DNA from 4 places in the Bradyrhizobium sp. URHC0002 genome. Region 4 is predicted to be linked to each of the others. Evidence: predicted binding sites of a transcription regulator. Region 4 holds the regulator's gene; each other region holds the start of a gene.

What was found. Region 4 encodes LexA, which represses DNA repair genes until DNA is damaged. Its sites were predicted from a motif close to TGTTCNNNNTGTGTTCNG; they were not measured.
Region 1: a site for LexA is predicted at 942-959, ahead of ACVWVY_RS06175 (YifB family Mg chelatase-like AAA ATPase). Genes of this name have one in related genera too.
Region 2: a site for LexA is predicted at 1,966-1,983, ahead of ACVWVY_RS35540 (ImuA family protein). Genes of this name have one in related genera too.
Region 3: a site for LexA is predicted at 1,317-1,334, ahead of recA (recombinase RecA). Genes of this name have one in related genera too.

The regions. Positions count from the first base shown of each region.
Region 1 covers NZ_JBSSCF010000001.1:1,291,633-1,295,279, forward strand. The annotation lists gene ACVWVY_RS06165 (MBL fold metallo-hydrolase) at 1-384, shown strand, start outside; gene ACVWVY_RS06170 (hypothetical protein) at 617-826, shown strand; gene ACVWVY_RS06175 (YifB family Mg chelatase-like AAA ATPase) at 1,010-2,548, shown strand; gene ACVWVY_RS06180 (nitrate reductase) at 2,852-3,055, shown strand; gene ACVWVY_RS06185 (4Fe-4S binding protein) at 3,061-3,342, shown strand; gene ACVWVY_RS06190 (chaperone NapD) at 3,339-3,602, shown strand; gene napA (periplasmic nitrate reductase subunit alpha) at 3,606-3,647, shown strand, end outside.
Region 2 covers NZ_JBSSCF010000001.1:7,307,826-7,311,472, reverse strand. The annotation lists gene ACVWVY_RS35550 (UdgX family uracil-DNA binding protein) at 1-543, opposite strand, end outside; gene ACVWVY_RS35545 (putative DNA modification/repair radical SAM protein) at 647-1,885, opposite strand; gene ACVWVY_RS35540 (ImuA family protein) at 2,048-2,842, shown strand; gene ACVWVY_RS35535 (Y-family DNA polymerase) at 2,733-3,647, shown strand, end outside.
Region 3 covers NZ_JBSSCF010000001.1:4,337,741-4,341,387, forward strand. The annotation lists gene ACVWVY_RS21045 (hypothetical protein) at 545-724, opposite strand; gene ACVWVY_RS21050 (hypothetical protein) at 1,060-1,245, shown strand; gene recA (recombinase RecA) at 1,436-2,524, shown strand; gene ACVWVY_RS21060 (hypothetical protein) at 2,643-3,626, shown strand.
Region 4 covers NZ_JBSSCF010000001.1:5,411,599-5,415,245, forward strand. The annotation lists gene ACVWVY_RS26385 (ComEC/Rec2 family competence protein) at 1-420, shown strand, start outside; gene ACVWVY_RS26390 (hypothetical protein) at 515-694, opposite strand; gene ACVWVY_RS26395 (hypothetical protein) at 834-1,256, opposite strand; gene lexA (transcriptional repressor LexA) at 1,485-2,192, opposite strand; gene ACVWVY_RS26405 (molybdopterin molybdotransferase MoeA) at 2,383-3,594, opposite strand; gene ACVWVY_RS26410 (HAD family hydrolase) at 3,606-3,647, opposite strand, start outside.

The sequences.
Region 1 (3,647 bases), 4.1 Mb from region 4:
CGCAAGAATTTGCTGCCGGTGCGCGATCGCATCGTATTCATCAAGGACGGCCAGGAATTCCTGCCTGGCGTGCAGGCGATCGCGGCCCCCGGCCACACCGTGGGTCACACCATCTTCATGGTGACGTCGGCAGGTAAATCCTTCGCCTTCCTCGGCGATCTCACGCACCACGCTGTGCTGTTGCTCGAAAAGCCGCGGATGGAGTTTTCCTACGACACCGATCCGAAACAGGCGGCCGCGAGCCGGGTCAAGTTGCTCGACACGATCGCGGCCAACAAGACCCCGGTCATGTCCTATCACTTTGCTTGGCCCGGCTACGGCCACGTCGCCAAGGCCGGCGATGGATTCCATTATTATCCCGAGCCGATGAAGATGGAGCTCTAAGGAAATGAATTTCCGGGGCCGGTCGACATGGCTGGCCCCGGATGTCCCCTCTCTCGTTAGGGATCGAACGGCCGGTCGCGTAAGTCTTGATCAGCGAATCACCCTCTGCGCACGATCCGGGAGAAGGCCATTGACCGACTAACCGCCTGCCAAGCCGTCCGACCTGATCTACGAGGACACCGGAGCCGCGGCCCCGCTGGTCTATTTCGATATCGTCGGCGCCTACGGCACCATGAACGGTGCGGTCGAGGTCGAGCTGGCGACCCGCATTCTGGTGCCGAAACCTGACGGATCGACCGAGGTCAAATTCATCTCCTCGGGCCGCCTGCGCTGCAACGCCAACGCCGCCATCAATCTGCGCAACGGCCTCGATGCAGCATTGAAGATGCTGGAGCAGCCGCAAGGCAGCACCGCTGCGATTGCGGCGGGGAAGCTGAATTGAGGGGACACCCGGTCTCCGAAGCTCTTATTCGGAGACCGCGTGGCGTGCATTTGTTGACGGCTAGAAGTTGTGGCGACGCGCTGTTCATACACGCGGAATTAAAACCTACCAACTATGTTCTCTTAATGTTCTTGACTTGCCCTCCGGTTCCCCGCTACCTTCGATTGCATCACGAGGGGCGGCATGGTTGCGCGGGTTTCTACCGTAGCCTTTGAGGGAATCGAGGCCCGCGCGGTCGACGTGCAGGTGCAGGTCGCACCCGGCTTGCCGGCGTTTGCGATCGTGGGCCTCCCGGACAAAGCTGTGTCGGAAGCGCGCGAGCGGGTGCGTTCGGCGCTGATCGCCTCTGGCCTGGCGCTGCCGGCGCGGCGGATCACCGTCAACCTCGCACCGGCCGATCTGCCAAAGGAAGGCAGCCATTACGATCTGCCGATCGCGCTCGGCTTGATGGCCGCGATCGGCGCGATCCCGCCCGACGCGCTCAACGGCTTTACCGTGCTCGGCGAACTCGGGCTCGACGGCTCGATCGCGCCCGTGGCCGGCGTATTGCCGGCCGCGATCGGCGCGAATGCGCGTGAGGAAGGCTTGATCTGTCCGGCGGCGTGCGGAACGGAAGCCGCCTGGGCCAGCCCCGATATCCAGATCATCGCCGCAAAATCACTGATCCAGATCGCCAACCACTTCAAGGGCGCGCAGGTGCTGTCGCGCCCGCAGCCGAAAGTGCACGAGCCGGAGGCGACGCATCTCGACCTGCGCGACATCAAGGGCCAGGAGAGTGCAAAGCGCGCGCTGGAGATCGCCGCGGCGGGCGGGCATCATCTGCTGATGATCGGCTCGCCCGGCGCGGGCAAATCGATGCTGGCGGCGCGGCTGCCGTCGATCCTGCCGCCGCTGTCGCCGTCCGAATTGCTGGAAGTCTCGATGATCGCCTCCGTCGCCGGCCAAATCCGCGACGGCGCCTTGACCGCGCGGCGGCCGTTCCGCGCGCCCCATCATTCCGCCAGCATGGCCGCGCTGACCGGCGGCGGCCTGCGCGCCAAACCCGGCGAGATTTCGCTCTCGCATCAGGGCGTCTTGTTCCTTGACGAACTGCCGGAGTTCGATCCGCGCGTTTTGGATTCGCTGCGCCAGCCGCTGGAAAACGGCGAGGTCTCGGTGAGCAGAGCCAATCACCGCGTCACCTACCCGGCCCTCTTCATGCTGGTCGCGGCGATGAATCCCTGCCGCTGCGGCCATGCCTATGAGCCCGGCTATTCCTGCAAGCGCGCGCAGCTCGACCGCTGCACTGCTGATTACCAGATGCGCATCTCCGGCCCGCTGATGGATCGCATCGATCTGCGCATCGAGGTGCCGGCGGTCACCGCCGCCGACCTGATCCTGCCGCCGCCTTCGGAGGGATCGGCGGAAGTCGCCGCCCGCGTTGCGGCCGCCCGCGACCTCCAGCTCGCGCGCTATGCTGCCGCCGGCATGCCGCATATCCGCACCAACGCCGAAGCGCCGGCCTCGCTGCTGGAGACGATCGCGCAACCGGATGCGCAGGGACAAAAGCTTTTGCGCGACGCGGCTGAGACCATGAAGCTGACGGCGCGCGGCTATCACCGCGTGCTGCGCGTCGCGCGCACGCTCGCCGACCTCGACGGTGCGGAAAAGATCGGCCGGCTGCATCTGGCAGAGGCGCTGTCCTATCGCGCGCTGGCTGAAGATTTGCGGCGCGCGGCATAGCGCTCGATCCAGACCCGAAGGATCGCATTTGCGTAAAGCAAGAAGCAAGTGCGTCGCACTGTCGCTTGCTTGCGGTGCGGCAAAAATATCATCGAATCATCAAGCCTGTGTTCTTCGCGTTTGATCCAGATCAATGAAGGCTTGGCCGGCCAGCATCTATGCTGCGCATGCGCAATGACATTTCCTGCAATGGAGCAGGCATGGCGCGTTCCATCCGATTGCAGATGACAGGTTTGACTGGTACCGCACGGGAGCGTGCGGCCGGCTCGACACTGTTCGACTTTGAAAGTGGCAGGTCGTTATATGGGCGACACGTCAAGCAAGCTTGATACGCAGCCGACGCATGAGTCCGCATTTGGGACCAGCCGGCGTGCGGAATTTTTTGTGTTCGCCATCATCGCCGCTTTCATCTGGCCGATTGTCGCCGTTGGCGTGGTCGGCGGATATGGCTTTCTCATCTGGATGACCCAGCTGATCGTGGGGCCTCCCGGCCCTCCGGGAGGATGAGCGCCATGGAAAGCTTAGGCCCCTCACGCCGCGCGCTGTTTCGCGGTCAACTCCTTTCCAGGCCGGTCGCCATCATCAACGGCGACTGCCTCGCCGAAGCCGGCATCGTCTGCCGCTCCTGCGGCGATGCCTGCTCTGCTTCAGCCATTCGCTTTCTTCCGCGCATTGGATTGCCACCCCGGGCCATCGTCAATGAAACCGCCTGCACGGGATGCGGCGAATGCGTCGGCGCATGCCCGGGCGAGGCCATCACGCTGGGCGCCGCGCGTCAGGGAGACGCTTCATGACGGCGGAAGCCACCATTCACATTTCGAGCGCGGTCGTATCCGTGTTGCCGGAACGTCGTGACGAAGTGCTGCGCACGCTCGCTGCGCTGCCCGGCGTTGAGGTCCATCAACGCGATGCGTCGAAAATCGTGATCGTGATGGAGGCGGCCGAGAGCGGAATTCTCGGCGGCCGTCTCGCCGAAATCGCATCCTGGCAAGGCGTCCTGTCGGCCAACATGGTGTTCGAGCAGGTCGATGGGCCCGTCGAGATCGGAGACTAGAACATGTCACTCTCGCGACGCGAACTATTGAAGGCCCAGGCCGCC
Region 2 (3,647 bases), 1.9 Mb from region 4:
GACGGCATGGCCGTCCCAATGCGCGCAGGCGTCCGGCGTCAGGATCGACCAGGGCATGTCGGCGAAACGGCGCGCAAAGAACGGCGCGGCCAGTTCGACGATGTGGTGCTCCGGTTCGAACCAGGCCACGAAGTGCGAGTTCTGTTCGCGGCCGACTTCGCGAAAGCGGACAAAGGCGTGCATCTTGTGCTCGTCGCGGCGCACGGCCTTCGCCATCGCGGCGAGCTCGGCCACGCCATGATCGGTTGCGATATCAATGAGATCGTGATGAATTCGCAACCGCCACAGCAGGCGATAGAGCAGGGCGAACCGCTCGGGATTGCGATGCAGGATCGCGACTTCTGCCAGTTCGACGAATTTGGCCGGTACGTTGAACGTGCCGGGCGGCTCGAGCGGGGGCACCGTCGGCTCGAACAATTCGGGCGCATCATCAGCCACGCGCCAGTTCACGTCGGACGGTTTCACATCGTTCAGCGCCAGCGCGCGGGCGGCTTTGCGCCAGCCGTCGAAGTCGGTTTCGTTGTCGAGGGTGATGTGGTGCATGGTGCTTTCTCCGTCATTGCGAGCGAAGCGAAGCAATCCATTTCTTCGCTTGTTGAGACATGGATTGCTTCGTCGCTTCGCTCCTCGCAATGACGCTGCGGGTTTAGAATCCAAATCCCAGTTGTGTCGCCTTCGGCTTGAACCGCTCCACCAGCCCCGCGTCATCGAGCAGATGCGGCGATGGCCGGTGATCGCTGAGCACGACGAACGGCAGCGCCTTCTTCCGCGGGATATGCAGCCGCGACAGATCAGCGACGCGGATCGAGGTCAGGCGGCGCGTGGCGATGATGCGGTCGACGGCCTTGTTGCCGAAGCCCGGCACCCGCAACAATTCTTCCCGGCTGGCGGTTGCGACATCGAGCGGGAAGCGGTCGCGGTGGCGCAGCGCCCAGGCCAGTTTTGGATCGATGTCGAGCGGCAGCATGCCTTTCGCCTCGTCGACGATCTCGCCAGCGTCAAAGCCGTAAAACCGCATCAGCCAGTCGGCCTGATAGAGCCGGTGCTCGCGAATGAGCGGCGGCGGTACCAGCGGCAGCGCGCGGCTGGCATCCGGGATCGGGCTGAAGGCTGAATAATAGACGCGCTTGAGCCGGTAGGAGCCGTAGAGATTGGCGCTGGTGTCGAGGATGGTTTTGTCATTGGCCGCATCCGCCCCGATGATCATCTGCGTGCTCTGGCCGGCAGGCGCAAAGCGCGGCGGCTTTGCCTTCGTTGCGGCCTGATTGTTCGCTTTCGCCTCATCGAGCTTCAGCCGCAACCGGCCCATGGTGCGGCGGATCGCGCGCACATCCTTTTCCGGAGCGAATTTGGCGAGGCTGTTCTCCAGCGGCATCTCGATGTTGATGGAAAGACGGTCGGCATATTTGCCGGCTTCCGCGATCAGCGCATCGTCGGCCTCGGGGATGGTCTTGAGATGAATGTAGCCGCGGAAGTGATGCTCCTCGCGCAGTTTCCGCGCGACGCTCACCACCTGCTCCATGGTGTAGTCGGCGCTGCGGATGATGCCGGAGGAGAGAAACAATCCTTCGATGTAGTTGCGACGATAGAAGTCGATCGTCAGCTTCACCACCTCGTCGACGGTGAAGCGCGCCCGCGGCACGTTCGAAGAAGTGCGGTTGACGCAATATAAGCAATCGTAATTGCAGGCATTGGTGAGCAACACCTTCAACAGCGAGATGCAGCGTCCGTCGGGCGCGTAGGAATGGCAGATGCCCATGCCCGGCGCGGTCGAGCCGAGGCTCTTGCCGTCGCTGGAATCCCGCTTTTCTGTCCCTGAGGAAGCGCAGGAAGCATCGTATTTCGCCGCATCCGCCAGGATTTCCAGCTTACGTTGCACATCCATCGTTGAATCCCTTTGATTCCATTCATGAATCGCCAAAGCGTCGATCCCGATTGACTCTGCCCTGCCGGTTAGCTTTATATTAGAACATATCATGAACAAATGAGCCAGCCGCGGGTTCACTAGGAAAAAGCGGTAAAGGCCAAAATTTCGAAGGAGCGGCGCATGAGCACCGCACGCACAAGCGCGCTTGCGAATTTGCGAGGGCGCATCGAACGCCTCGAGACGCATGGCGATGCGCATGACCTCAACAAGGTCGCGCTCGGCCATGCGGCAGCGGATGCGACGCTTTGCGGCGGGCTTGCGGCAGCAGTGGTGCATGAAGTGTTCGCCGAGGGCCATCAGAGCGCGGCGGCCACGGGATTCATCGCGGGGCTCGCGGGCAGGGTGTCGCCGCGCCGGCCGCTGGTCTGGGTGCGGCAGGATTTTTCGGAAATCGAATCCGGCGCGCTATCGATGAGCGGGCTTTGCGAACTCGGTCTCGATCCGCGGCTGCTGGTGACCGTGCGCGCGCCTGACACCGACGCCGCGTTGCGGACCGCCGCCGACGCGCTGGCCTGCGATGCGCTCGGCGTCGTCGTGCTGGAAGTCTGGGGGCAGGCGCGCCAGCTCGATCTCGTCGCCAGCCGCAAACTTACATTGGCCGCGGCAGCCTCCGGCGTCACCGCACTTGTACTGCGGATGGCCGCGGAGCCGCGCCCCTCGACCGCGGAGACAAGGTGGATCGTGCGCGCGGCGCATTCGCCGCCGTCAGCGCCGTGGACCGCGTGGGGCGCGCCCGTCTTCGACGCGCAACTGGTTCGTAACCGTCATGGCCCGGTCGGCCGCTGGATCATGGAATGGAATTGTGATGAGTGCCTGTTCAGTGAACCGTCGGCGTATTCTCAGCCTGTGGCTGCCACGCCTGCCCATCGACCGCATCAAGCGCAAGCTTTTACAGAACGGCGACGCGCTGGATAAAACACCCAGCGTCGTTGTCGTCAAACAAAACAACGCGCTGCAGATCTACGCGCTCGACGATATGGCCGTGCGCTCCGGTCTCTCGATCGGCCTGCCGCTCGCCAATGCCCGCGCGATCTGCCCCGAACTGACGGTGTTCGACGCCGACGAGGTCGCCGACCGCAAGACGCTCGATGACATCGCCGACTGGTGCGACCGATTCACGCCGCTGGTGGCGTTCGATCCGCCGCATGGGCTCTATCTCGACATCACCGGCTGCGCCCATCTGTTCGGCGGCGAGCGTGCGCTGCTGCAGATCTTATGCAGTGCGCTGAGCCGGCGCGGCTTTGCCGTCAGCGCTGCGATCGCGAGTACTTCGATCTGCGCTCGCACGCTGACGCGGCAGACTTCCGGAAAGATTATCGCCGAGGGCGAGGAGGCCGCGGCCGTCAGCCCGCTGCCGGTATCCGCGCTAGGCGCGGGAGAAGTTATTACCGGTGGCCTGCGCCGCGCGGGCCTGAAGACCATCGGCGACGTCGCCGCGCGCGGCCGCCACGAGATCACGGCGCGGTTCGGCGCCGGCTTCACGACGCTGTTGGAGCAGGCGCTGGGCGAGGGCGATGCGCCGATCAGCCCGCGAAAGCTGTTGCCGGATTACATCGTGGAAAAGCGCTTTCCCGAACCGGTCGCCACCGACACCGTGATCGCGATCAACCTGTCCGCGCTCGCTCGAATGCTGGTCACGGCGATGGACAGACAGGGCAAGGGTGCGCGGCGGCTGGAAGCAAGCTTTTTCCGCACCGACGGCGCGGTGCGCACGATCTCG
Region 3 (3,647 bases), 1.1 Mb from region 4:
AATTTGGGCAATTTGCACGCTGAAACGGGGACTTGCGGCAGACGTATCTGGTCGCGAGGGCGGGGTGGTCCTCCAGATTTTCCCCGTCATCGGCGACCTCGCTGCATAGCCCCATGCGGCGGGGTCGTTTGGCTCGCGCAGCCGGTTGCAGCGGGTTGCGATTGCCGCCATGGCCCGAAAAGGCAGCCGGTCGATTGCCGCCGCCTATTCCTGGCGCGTTGGATAAGGCTGCCGCGGCGGCATATGGGGCCTCGACGGCGCATCGGGCCGGACCGGCTGCGGCACCCGCGAGGGCTCCGGCGCGCGGCTGAGACTCAACAGCCATGTGAGGAGATCGGCGCCATGCTGCTGAAGCATCGGCAGGATCGGTTCGGAAGTGAAGGCAACCTGTGTGTGCATGTCGTAATGCATAGCGCGCGCGTCTTGACGGACGGTTCAGGCGAAACAGCAAGCACGCCTAAAATTGTAGGCGATGTCACCCGGTGTCGATCTGCGGTGGACCGAGAAACGATGAGGCCGCCGGTCGGCGGCCTCATCGCGAGAGCTAGCTTTCCAGCTGCTCCACATCAGGCGGCCGGGGGCTGGCATCCGGCGCCTCTGCACTCCTGGCCGAAAGGTCGGCGGCCTTTTCGAGAAAGCCCGCGGCGACGTCCGGATCGGCGGTGGCCATTGCAAACTTCAGAAAGGTTGCTGCTTGTTCCGATAGATATTTCTTGCCCGGCACAATTTGGTTCCCCGCTACTCTACCCGTTACTACCCGCCGCGCCCGATGCGATTACGCACTGCGGCGCAATCCGTTCCGGGGGAAAAGTACAAAAGTGAACTTAAAGTGCTGCCCTGCGTCCGGGCAGGCACCTGCCGGTTGCGGTGTCAGTCCTCGCCGAGGCGTTTTCCGGTTTCCCTGTGGATGAAATGAAGCCGGGGACGACGGACACATAAGAATCGGCCTCATCCTCTGGTGGGATCTCCGGGAGACAACGCTGTACCTTCGTGCCAGCCGTGGGCATTTGAAAAGGATATGCCGGAGGCCGCCAACTGAGGCGGCCTGCAGGGGATAAAATGACAGACGTACCGTTCAAAGTAGGCGACCGGGTAAAGAAGCGCTCAGGTTACGAATATCCGGGCTTCATCGTGTCGGTTTTTTCAAACGGGGCCGGGGCCGTTCGGTATGTCGTGGAGGCAGACCACCCTGCCTTCTCCGGCATGTTGCACATCTTCAATGGCGATCAACTTGAACATCGCTAGGGCAAACCAGGCCACCGCCAAATCAAACCGGGCCACCAGGGGTTGAAAGAGGCCAGCGCCGCTCACAGAAAAAGAACATATTGCGAACATAGAACAAACGTGGTACGAAATTCCTATGCGCCGTCGAATCTCGAACCTGCCACCGCCCGTTTGTCCCGCTCGCGAATCCCCGCCATAAGGAGCACGTACTATGTCCGCCACTGCCCTGCGTATCGTCGAAGGATCCTCCATGGATAAGACCAAGGCCCTGTCCGCCGCGCTCTCCCAGATCGAGCGCCAGTTCGGCAAGGGCTCCGTGATGAAGCTGGGCAAGAACGACCGCTCGATGGACGTCGAGACGATCTCTTCGGGCTCGCTCGGGCTCGACATTGCGCTGGGCGTCGGCGGCCTGCCGAAGGGACGCGTGGTCGAAATCTATGGACCGGAATCCTCAGGGAAAACCACGCTGGCGCTGCACACGGTGGCGGAGGGACAGAAGAAGGGCGGCATCTGCGCCTTCATCGACGCCGAACACGCGCTCGATCCGGTCTATGCGCGCAAGCTCGGCGTCAATATCGATGAACTCCTGATCTCGCAGCCCGACACCGGCGAGCAGGCGCTGGAAATCTGCGATACGCTGGTACGCTCCGGTGCGGTCGACGTGCTGGTGGTCGACTCCGTTGCAGCGTTGGTGCCGAAGGCCGAACTCGAGGGCGAGATGGGCGATGCGCTGCCCGGCCTGCAGGCGCGGCTGATGAGCCAGGCGCTGCGCAAGCTCACCGCCTCGATCAACAAGTCCAACACCATGGTGATCTTCATCAACCAGATCCGCATGAAGATCGGGGTGATGTATGGCTCGCCGGAAACCACCACCGGCGGCAACGCGCTGAAATTTTACGCCTCCGTCCGCCTCGACATCCGCCGCATCGGCGCGATCAAGGAACGCGACGAAGTGGTCGGCAACCAGACCCGCGTCAAGGTGGTGAAGAACAAGCTGGCGCCGCCGTTCAAGCAGGTCGAATTCGACATCATGTATGGCGAAGGCGTCTCCAAGATGGGCGAAATTCTCGATCTCGGCGTCAAGGCCGGCATCGTCGAAAAATCCGGCGCCTGGTTCTCCTATGACAGCCAGCGGCTCGGACAGGGACGCGAGAACTCAAAGGCCTTCCTCAAGGCCAATCCGGACATGGTCGCCAAGATCGAGACGGCGATCCGCCAGAACTCCGGCCTGATTGCCGAGCAGATTCTGGCAGGCTCCCCTGAGCGCGACGCCGACGGCGAGGAGCCGGCAGAGGAATAAGTTTCAGAAACGCTTCAGGGGTTAAGGCCTGAAACGTGACGGACGGGTGTTGTAGACGTTGAGTTGCCGACGTCTTCAGCGCCCGTTTTGTTGTGGGTAGGTACCGTCGGAGAGTGCAGTGAAGCCTCTGGTCCTGACTGGACGGTGGACGCCGGAGTTTATAGAGCATGGCCTCGCCGACCTCGTGCTAGACTTGGCCCTTTTCGAATTTGTGTGGGGACCGCAGCCTTCGTCAGATCAACTCGCAGACCACCTGGGCCCTCGCACCGACCATGACAAGCGGGAGCGGGGAGCCTCACACTGGTCGGACTGGGAGCCCCACCGACGCAAACGCAGAAAGCATCGCAATCGAAGCCTGGCCGAATTCTGCCAGCAATACGAAACCGTCGAACTATGGTTCGACGTGCGGCCGGACGCGCAGCTGAAACTGATCTGGCTGCTCGATTATTTCCGCTCTTATCCTGAGACTACTGGGAAATTGAAGTTGCGTCTTGTCGATCTGGAGATGAGCGCGCTTGAGAACTTTGGCAGGTGGCGTCCGCCGGCCGTCGATGTCACCGAAAAGGAATTTGAGACGGCCAGCGCGGCCTGGCAGGCGTATCGGGCGCCGACGCCGGAGGCCTGCTTCGATCTGCTCGGCAGGGACATGAGCGCCCTTCCGCTTCTGAAACCCGTGCTGATCGCTTTGCTCAACGAACTGCCGTCAGTTTCGACAGGGCTTGGGGCCACGGAAATGCGGATGCTGGAACTGATCGCGCGGGGATATTCGTCCACAAGCGCGCTCTTCCATCTCTACGAACTGCGCCAAACGCGCATCTTCGGCGAGTGGCAACATGGCTATCTGCTCGATGGGCTGGCGTTCGGGCCCAAACCGGCCGTGGCGGGCCTCGACGAGGAACTGCGTACGCTCGACCGCAAAAATTTGCGAGACCGGCACCCAGCCTACCTGCGCAGCCGGCTGTCGCTCACCGAATTCGGCAAGGCCATTGTCGCCCACAAAGAAGACTTCAGCCGGCACAACCCGATCGACCGCTGGTGGGGTGGCACGCACCTGACCAACGATAATCTGTGGCGCTGGAGTCCGGCGTTGGTCAAGCCGTAGCGCGACCGTAGGATGGGTAGA
Region 4 (3,647 bases):
GATGCCGACGCACGAACCGCGGCTGACGCGTCGCTCATTTCGGGCGTTTCATGCGACGATATTGGCTGCGTGATGCAATCCGCCGGCGGCGGCTTCGTCGCGCAGGCGTTCAAGCCCGAGGCGCTTTCGGACGATTGCGAGCGCGCGGCGCTCATCGTGACACTGCGGCAGGCGCCGGCTTCATGCGCGGCTTCCGTCATCGACGCCGACCGGCTGCGGCGGCAGGGCGCGATGGCGCTGCGGCGAGGCCGTGACGGATTTGTCGTCGAGGCGGCCAAACCCAAGGGGATCGACCGCCCGTGGTCGCCGGCCGCAGCCTACGAGAGCGAGGCCGACGCCACCATGCTGGCGCCGCGCGTCGTGCCGCCGCGCGCCGTCGACGCCACGCCGGCCGAGGCCGATCTTCAGGCGGAGGAATAGACGAAACATAGCGTTTTCGAGCGAAGCATGCCCTCGGACTTGATCCGTGGGCTGGAAGCCGGTTCGCGTGGAGAAAACGCGCCAAAGCAGAAAACTAGTGCTCGTCGAGCGGAGGACTTGAGGGACTGGCCGGTATTTCGAAGGCGCCGAGGTGGAATTCCTCCGGCGCGTCGGGGGACGCCGGCAAATTGACCAGTGTGAACGACGCCTCGGGGAATTGCTGCCAGATCGCGAGATCTTCGGCCGTGATAGTGAGCCAGCCGTACCGGAACATGTACCGTCCGGGCTCCGTGACGCGTCCGGCTCTCTGCCATGTAACCTTATTGACCACCGACTGCCCCTCGGCGCCGAGTTCTCGAAAACTATACCACCATGATCCGCCGGCTTGAACCGGCGGATCGCATGTGCGTCGCTTATCCGGTCACGATGAATTCGGCCGGCGGCGCTTCCGTCACCTTCGGTGTACGTTCGCCATCGGTCTGAACGACCGGCAATTGCAGCACGGTCGCGCGCTGGCCTTCGCAAAGCTGCGTCACCAGCACATGGCTTCCGTCCGGAAATTCGATCGCGTCATGGTGGCGATCGGCCACTTCGGGTTCGATCTGGTTGAACTTGCCGACGCGCCAGTCGGTGGTTCGCGTCCAGATCCAGCGGTTGTCGTATCTGACGTCCTCGGCGAACGCGAGTTCGGTGCCGGGAAGCATGCAGACCGCCACGGCTGGTTCGCGTTCCGACGCAAAGCCGCGGGTCGATGTCCCGCGGAATGTCGTGGAGATCAGCGTCTCGCCGACCTGGGCAGGCCGCGTCTTCACAGCATGCAGGCTATAGTCACACATCGGATGGCTCCCTCGTTTGAGATAGCTGACCCGTGTCTGGCAGGAGGCACAGGCCTCTATCAGAGTGGACTTGGCGCAGAGCGTTTTCTTGTTTCTGGGCATTTCTGCGACTGGCGCACTGCGTCTAAATCACAAACGCGCTAACTCAATTTGGGGTTCCAATCGCGCACAAAAAACCCCGGCCCAGGGCCGGGGCTGCCGTCGCAGGCATGTCCGCGAACCGGACGGTCAATATTTCCGGTACAGCCCGATCAGCTTGCCCTGAATCCGGACCCGGTTCGGCGGCAGGATGCGGACTTCGTAGGAGGCATTGGCCGGTTCAAGCGCAATCGAGGCGCCGCGGCGGCGGAAGCGTTTCAGCGTGGCTTCCTCCTCGTCGATCAGCGCCACCACGATGTCGCCGGTGTCGGCGGTTTCGTTGCGCTGGATCAGCGCCATGTCGCCGTCGAGAATGCCGGCGTCGACCATGGAATCGCCGCGCACTTCGAGCGCGTAATGTTCGCCGGAGCCGAGCATGTCAGGCGGCACGCTGATCGTGTGGCTGCGGGTCTGTAGCGCCTCGATCGGCGTACCGGCGGCGATCCGGCCCATCACGGGGACGGCGACCGGGCGATTGCCGTCGTCCTCGGCAGTCGGCACGCTCACCGAGCGCTTGCCGAGCGTGCCTTCGATGACGCTCGGCGTGAAGCCGCGGCGGCCGTTGCCGCCGCCGGCCCCGGCAAGCTCGGGCAGCTTGATGACTTCGATGGCGCGGGCGCGGTTGGGCAGGCGGCGGATGAAGCCGCGCTCCTCCAGCGCCGTAATGAGGCGGTGGATTCCGGATTTCGAACGCAGATCGAGCGCGTCCTTCATCTCGTCGAAGGAGGGCGGTACGCCGGCTTCTTTCAGCCGTTCGTTGATGAAACGCAGAAGTTCATACTGTTTGCGCGTAAGCATCGCGAGCAATCCCCCGGTTGGCGTCGTCTCTCGGTCTCGAATCGTCAGGGTCCATCGCGGGAGTCCCCAAAACCCCCAACCACAAACACTAGCAGTCGAAACAAATCATGAACGGACACTATATGTTCGATATGTGTTCCGCAACCACTTAATTTCAGGTGAACGCATTACGGCTTGGCCGCTCAGGGCGTCATTCCGGCAGCCGGAGCAGCTCGCAAGGCGAACCCTTGGCCGCTGCCGGCGCGAACGGCGGACGTATCACAAGTGCCCGTGCCGCAGCGAGATTCCCCAATAGGGACGAGTCCTGGTGGGTCACCGGCACCGCGACCAGCGTGCCGTCTTCGCGCGCTTCGAGGCGTGCCCGAAGATAGTCTTCGCGCTGGTCGTTGGCGGCGAGATCGCGACCCAGCAGGGCGCTTTCTCTGACGTGATGGATGCTGTCGCGGCCCGATAGCGCGCGAATCAACGGCACCAGAAACAGGAAGCCGCAGACATAGGAGGAGACGGGATTGCCGGGCAGGCCGATCACCCGCATCGCCCCCAGCCTGCCGTGCATCATCGGCTTGCCCGGCCGCATCGCTATGCGCCAGAACGCCATGGCCGTGCCCTCGGCCTCCAGCGACCGCTTGACGAGGTCATGGTCGCCGACCGAGGCCCCGCCCATGGTGATCAGGATATCTGCTTCAAGCTCGCGCGCACGGCGGATGCCTTGCGCGGTGGCGGCAACCGTGTCGGCGGCGATTCCGAGATCGACGACCTCGGCGCCCTCGGCGCGCGCCAGCGCTCGGATTCCATAGCCGTTGGAATAGACGATCTGGCCTGGGCCGGGGGTCGATCCCGGCATCACAAGCTCGTCGCCGGTCGCGAGCACTGCGACTTTCGGACGGCGGTGCACCGCAAGCTCCGGATAGTTCATGCCGGCGGCGAGCGACAAATCGCGGTCGGTGAGGCGGCGTCCGCGCGTCAGCAAGACGTCGCCCGCGCGGAAATCGACGCCGGCGGCGCGAATATGCCGCCCGGGAACGGCAGCTTCCGTGATGGTGAGGCAATCGCCGTCGGTCGCCGTATCTTCCTGGATAATGACGGCGTCGGCGCCGTCAGGGATCACGCCGCCGGTGAAGATCCGCACCGCTTCGCCGGCGCCCACCTTGCGCTCGAACGGGCGGCCGGCGGCGACCTCGCCGATCACCTTCAGCCGCGCGGAGAGATCGGCGGCATCCGCCGCGCGCACTGCATAGCCGTCCATCGCCGACATCGCCTGCGGCGGCTGCGTCCGCCGTGCCGCGACGTCGCGCGCGAGGATGCGATGATGCGCGGCATCGAGTGCGGCGACTTCTTCGGGCAGCGGTTCTGCGCCGGCAAGGATTGCGGCAAGCGCATCGGCGACAGGCATCAAGGCCACGGGCAGACCTCCTAGACTTCGAGTGCGGTCAGTGCCCTTGCCACGTCATCCAT